Regions from separate parts of the Pantoea sp. C2G6 genome, predicted to be linked through region 1. Evidence: predicted binding sites of a transcription regulator. Region 1 holds the regulator's gene; the other holds the start of a gene.
What was found. The regulator Fur, encoded in region 1, represses iron uptake genes when iron is present. The targets are predictions, from matches to a motif close to ATAATAATGAGAACNACTATCAA.

Region 1 (3,386 bases):
AGTATGATGGCGCGCTAAAATTTTGCCGCGGGTCAGTTGTGCTGCGGCAACGGCCCATAATTTATAATCTGCGCGTGAGTCTCCGACACCCGCACCCATTCAGTTTTACTAAGCCATGGCAAAAGAACACACTGACCGCACGACGCTCGATCTGTTTGCTGATGAGCGCCGTCCGGGTCGACCCAAAACCAGTCCGCTTTCGCGTGATGAACAGCTGCGTATCAATAAGCGCAATCAACTGAAACGTGACAAAGGACGCGGACTTCGCCGTGTCGAACTGAAAATGAACAGTGAAGCCGTCGAGGCACTCAATACGCTGGCAGAACAGCGCAATCTCAGCCGCAGCGAATTGATTGAACAGATGCTGCTGGCTCAGCTCAAACTGGATTAACGCGGGCAGATCGCACGCAGGAGCAAATGTCGAGGCTTTAACCGTTCCGCGGGTTTGCCTCGTCTGCTATTATTCGCTGAAATGTGCTGCGGCACACATCTCATCATCAGGATTTAAGAGGTTATTTTACTCATGGCACTCGTAGGCATCTTCTTCGGCAGCGATACCGGCAACACCGAAAATATTGCAAAAATGATCCAGAAACAGCTGGGTAAAGACGTTGCGGAAGTGCACGACATCGCGAAGAGCACAAAAGAAGATCTGGAAGCGTTTGACATCCTGCTGCTGGGTATTCCGACCTGGTACTACGGGGAAGCGCAGTGCGACTGGGATGACTTTTTCCCGACGCTGGAAGAGATCGATTTCAACGGCAAACTGGTTGCCCTGTTTGGCTGTGGCGACCAGGAAGATTACGCAGAATATTTCTGTGACGCGATGGGCACCATCCGCGACATTATCGAGCCGCACGGCGCGGTGATTGTCGGACACTGGCCAACTGAAGGCTATCACTTCGAAGCCTCGAAAGGCCTGGCTGATGATACCCACTTCCTCGGCCTGGCGATTGATGAAGATCGTCAGCCTGAGCTGACCAATGCGCGTGTTGAACAGTGGGTTAAGCAGATTTTTGATGAATTGCAGCTGAAAGAGATCCTCGAAGCCTGATCGACCCTCTCCGACTCAATGTGAGCGCCAGCTCACATTGAGGCAACGGAATTTCCTATAGAAATAATAGCCACATTTTTTTAACTTTCTCCGTTTAACCTGTAGAATACCCGCATCGATCTTCCGCTTATTTTCTCTGGCAACAGATAGAGCTAAGCGAAATGTTAATAGATAACGGTCAGAATCCTCGCCGGTCCGGTGACCTTCTCCCTGACACAGGATGATTCTGGCACGCCCGTTGAGTTTTCATTTCACCGCTTCAGTTCTATAATGAGACGCAAATGAGAATTGATATAGACAGATCGACATTCAAGGCGACAAGCCACAAAAGTGAATATTAGTAACAGGACAAAATCCGCATGACTGACAACAATACCGCATTAAAGAAGGCTGGCCTGAAAGTCACGCTGCCCAGACTAAAAATTCTGGAAGTGCTTCAGGAACCTGAGTGCCATCACGTCAGTGCGGAAGATTTGTACAAACGCCTGATCGACATCGGCGAAGAGATTGGTCTGGCTACCGTTTACCGCGTCCTGAACCAGTTTGATGATGCCGGTATCGTGACCCGTCACAACTTCGAAGGTGGCAAGTCCGTCTTTGAGCTGACGCAGCAGCATCATCATGATCATCTGATCTGCCTCGACTGCGGCAAAGTTATCGAATTCAGTGACGAGTCGATTGAAACGCGCCAGCGTGAAATCGCCACCCGTCACGGTATCAAACTGACTAACCACAGCCTCTATCTCTATGGACACTGTGCGCTGGGCGACTGCCGTGAAGATGAAACGCTGCACGACCAGTAAACCTGGGCAGCCTGAAACAGAAAAACCGGCCTGTGGCCGGTTTTTTTTCGTCAATTTTTCGTCACAACCTCAGGCAACCAGCGTTTCGTGCAGATAACGCCAGCGCGGAATCGAGCTGCTGCAATCCAGAATAGCCAGCGAGATCCGGCTCTGGTTGTCACCGTCCATCATCTGCATTTCACGATACTGAACGGTGATCTCATTTTCATGATGAGAGAGGATCACATGTTCACAGGTGGCGATGCGCATTCCCTCACGCTGCCCCTGCAACTGGCGAAAAAGATCTTCCACTTCGTTCAGGTTGTACTCTTTCCCTTTTGGGGTAACCATGCGAAATTCGGGGTGAAAGTAGGACATCAGCAGCTGAAAACTGTCGTCTGAACCGGCGGGCTGATTAAAAATACGTTCAATGAGCTGATGTAATACGACGACACTGTGTCTGGCTTCCTGGGCGAGAACTGTCATTTTTTTTCCTTCTGTAACTCGCGGGGCAACGTCTGAGAGCGCATAGCCTACCTGAAAGCTGTTAATTCACACCCGGAAATTGATTAATTTTTTTAAACTCAGATTTCTCTCACGGCGGCAGATTGATAGTGCAGAATCGAGGGCAGTATAAATGTCGGTGATGGCTGAAATCGGGCCAATAAAAAAGGGCGAACAGTCGCCCTTTTGTCATTTTGTGAGGTCAGCGAAAAATATTATTCGCCGGTTTTGGTCCAGGTATCCCGCAGACCAACGGTGCGGTTAAACACCAGCTGTGACGGTTTTGAATAGACGCTGTCGGCGCAGAAGTAGCCTTCACGCTCAAACTGGAATGGCACAGACGGCTCGGCGTCACGCAGACCAGGTTCCACAAAGCCCTGTTTGATGGTCAGGGAGTCAGGATTGATCACCGCGAGGAAGTCCTCTGCCGCGCCCGGATTCGGCACGCTGAACAGACGATCGTATAAGCGGAATTCGGCTGGCTGCGCGTGATCCGCAGAGACCCAGTGGATCACTCCTTTCACCTTGCGGCCATCGGCTGGATCTTTGCTCAGCGTATCCACGTCGCTGGTGCAGTAGATGCAGGTAATGTTGCCCGCTTCATCTTTTGCCACCCGTTCAGCGCGGATCACATAGGCGTTGCGCAGGCGCACTTCTTTGCCCAGCACCAGACGCTTATATTGCTTGTTCGCCTCTTCACGGAAATCGGCACGGTCGATCCAGATCTCACGGCTGAACGGCACTTCGCGCGTGCCCATCTCCGGCTTACCAGGATGGTTCGGCATGGTGACGATTTCGCTGTGGCCTGCTGGCAGGTTCTCGATCACCACTTTCAGCGGGTCCAGCACGGCCATCGCGCGTGGCGCGTTCTCGTTCAGATCGTCGCGAATGCAGGACTCCAGCGAGGCCATCTCTACGATATTATCCTGCTTGGTGACGCCAATGCGACGGCAGAACTCACGGATAGAGGCGGCGGTATAACCGCGACGGCGCAGACCTGACACGGTCAGCATCCGTGGATCGTCCCAGCCTTCTACATGCTTCTC
Region 2 (3,386 bases), on a different contig from region 1:
GCTTCACATTTCCGGCTCGCCTCAGGGTGAAGTGGTCAGATAAGGTCTAAAGTTGGTCCTGTGGTCAATGCGTTACGTGCGGCCGCGTTTCGGACAAGGAGAAAAACCGATGACAAAATTTGAGGTAAACGCCGCTGACCGGCGTCAGCGTTATGCGCCCCTTCTGCTCACCTTACTGCTGAGTGTGCCCGCTTTCACCGCCCATGCCGACGAGACCCGCATGCTGAATAATCAGCCGCAGCCGCCGGATGTACGTTTAGGACCGCTATTTAATGCCGTGCAGCAGGCGAAGTTCTATCCCGATCAAAAAACCTTTGCGGATGCGGTGCCTAAATTCGATCCCGCCTCCATTCTTGCCGACTGGCAGATGCAGAAGAAACAGCGCAATTTCGATCTGAAACGCTTTGTCGATGCCAACTTTACCCTGCCTAAAGCGGGCGACAAATATGTGCCACCGGCCGGACAGAATCTGCGTGACCACATTGATGGCCTGTGGCCGGTGCTGACCCGCACCGCCAGCAGCGCCGGCCAGTATGATTCGCTGCTGCCGCTCCCCAAACCCTATGTGGTGCCGGGTGGTCGCTTCCGCGAAATCTACTACTGGGACAGCTACTTCACCATGCTGGGTCTGGCGGAGAGCGGACACTGGGATAAGGTGCAGGATATGGTGGATAACTTCGCCTCCCTGCTCGACCGCTACGGTCACATCCCCAACGGCAACCGCAGCTACTACCTGAGCCGTTCCCAGCCGCCCTTCTTTAGCATGATGGTCGATCTGCTGGCGACGCACGACGATGGCAAGGCTTACACCCGCTATCTGCCGCAGTTGCAGAAAGAGTATGACTACTGGATGGCGGACAGCGACAGCGTCGCCGCCGGATCAGCCAGCAAGCGGGTCATCAAACTGGCCGATGGCACCCTGCTCAACCGCTACTGGGATGCGCGCGACGTGCCGCGAACCGAGTCATGGATGGATGACATCGCCACCGCACAGAAAGCGCCACAGCGTAATAAAGCCGAACTCTACCGCGAGCTGCGTTCTGGTGCGGCGTCGGGCTGGGATTTCAGCTCACGCTGGTTTACCGATGCGCATAACCTGGCGACCATCCGCACCACCCAGCTCGCCCCGGTGGACCTCAACAGCCTGCTGTTCCATCTGGAGCAGACGCTGTCGAAAGGCTACCAGATGAATAAGCAGCAGGATCGGGCGAAGCAGTTTGCCGATCGCGCGGAGAAGCGCCAGGCGGCGATTAACCGCTATCTGTGGGACAGCAAACAGAACTGGTACGCCGACTACGACTGGCAGAAAAAGCAGGTCCATCCGCAGCTGACGGCGGCCACCCTGTTTCCGCTCTACCTGCGGGTCGCCAGCGATAAGCAGGCGGAAAGCACCGCCCGCGCGGTGGAGAAACAGCTGCTGAAACCGGGCGGTCTGGTGACCACCACGGTGAATAACGGCCAGCAGTGGGACGCGCCTAACGGCTGGGCCCCGCTGCAATGGGTGGCGGTTGAGGGACTGGAGCACTACAACCAGCCGAAACTGGCGAAAGAGGTCGGGCTGCGCTTCCTGCAGAACGTGCAGAGCACCTACGACCGCGAGCATAAGCTGGTGGAAAAATATGTGGTGGAAGGCAAAAACCTCGGTGGTGGCGGCGGCGGTGAATACCCGCTCCAGGATGGTTTTGGCTGGACCAACGGCGTCACCCTGAAGCTGCTGGACAAGTATTGCCCGAAAGAGAAAACCTGTAACAGCGCCCACGATATTCCGCAGGCGTCTGCCTCTCAACCCTGATCCACTCGGGATACCGCTGGCCTTGCCGGTGGTATCCCCCCACCTGACTCAGCGAATTTTACTTGACCTTCTTTCATCAACAGGCAAAATTGCAGCGAATTTATAAACGGTAATAATTCTCAATATGATAATGAGATTACCTATCATTAATTTTTCCAACCTGCCTGAGCCTTTGCTATGAAAGGAATTTCAATGAAACTGCCATTGCCGCTGAAAGGTTATTTTCCCCTCTGTACGCTGGCGCTGACCGCGCCGGTCCTGAGCTTTGCCGCCGATGATATGGTGGTCACGGCCCAGCCCACGGAAACCGCTGCATCCCCGACCCAGGGTTATCTGGCGACCACCAGCCAGGGCGCGACCAAAAGCGATCGTCCGCTGGTGACCACGCCCCAGTCGGTGTCGGTGGTGACCCGCCAGCAGATGCAGGATCAGGGCGCGCTGACGCTGAATCAGGCACTGGGCTACAGCGCCGGCGTCTTTACCAACTTCGGCGGTGCCGCCACCCGTTACGACACGGTCGCCCTGCGCGGCTTCCACGGCGGTGATGTGGATAACACCTTCCTCGACGGGATGCGGGTTATGAGCGACGGCGGCAGTTTCAACGTATTGCAGGTCGACAACGCCTTCCTGGAGCGAATTGATGTGATCAAAGGCCCCTCGTCAGCGCTCTATGGTCAGACGGTGCCCGGCGGGCTGGTCAATATGGTGACCAAACGCCCGCAGTTCAGTGAAGAAGGACATATTGAGGTGCAGGCGGGCAGCAACGCCACCACCGGCACGATGTTTGACTACACCAACGCGATTAACAACCAGTGGGCGTTTCGTCTCACCGGCGTGACCCGCAACAGCGATACCCAGTACGATCACACCCGGGAAGAGAAATATGCGCTGATGCCACAGCTGATGTGGCAGCCGGACGAAGATACCCAGCTGATCCTCAAAGCCTATCTGCAAAAAGATCCCTCCGGCGGCTATCACGGTTCGGTTCCCGGTGACGGCAGCATCACCGAACATAACGGCTATAAGCTGAGCAACGGCTTTTACGAAGGCAACAGCAACCTCGACCAGTTCAAGCGTCGCGAGCAGATCTACAGTTTCGATTTCACCCATCGCTTTAACGACGTCTGGTCTTTCGCCTCAACCGGCAGCTACAGCCACTCCGATGTCGATCTCGATCAGGTCTATCAGATTGGCTGGGATGCGGTTAACCCCGACCTGCTGAACCGCTACTACTCGGGCGAACGTTCTTCGCTGGCCGCCTGGTCCACCGATAACCGCTTACAGGCGGAGTTTGCCACCGGCGAGCTGGAGCATCGCGTGACCCTGGGGGCGGAGTATCACCGCTATAAGAATGAAATCAGCGCCGCAGGCGGCATGGCCACGCAGCTTAATGCCGTCACCGGCGAGCAGGTGGGTGACATGCCAGCCTACAGCTGGGCGGACAAAACCCGTCGCTACTACCAGACCGGCCTCTATTTGCAGGATGAGATGAAGCTGGACCGCTGGCATCTCGATCTCTCCGGCCGTTATGACCGTATTGTGGCTAACAACAGCGGCAGCGATCGCCGTCAGGACGATCACATCAGCGGACGCG

Region 2: a site for Fur is predicted at 1,917-1,939, ahead of ACCW71_RS01920 (TonB-dependent siderophore receptor). Genes of this name have one in related genera too.

Annotation. Positions count from the first base shown of each region.
Region 1 covers NZ_JBGMNJ010000020.1:10,236-13,621, reverse strand. Annotated here, with positions in the region: gene ybfE (LexA regulated protein) at 116-391, shown strand; gene fldA (flavodoxin FldA) at 524-1,054, shown strand; gene fur (ferric iron uptake transcriptional regulator) at 1,414-1,857, shown strand; gene ACCW71_RS19195 (hypothetical protein) at 1,927-2,322, opposite strand; gene glnS (glutamine--tRNA ligase) at 2,556-3,386, opposite strand, start outside.
Region 2 covers NZ_JBGMNJ010000001.1:398,770-402,155, reverse strand. Annotated here, with positions in the region: gene treA (alpha,alpha-trehalase TreA) at 110-1,792, shown strand; gene ACCW71_RS01920 (TonB-dependent siderophore receptor) at 1,985-3,386, shown strand, end outside.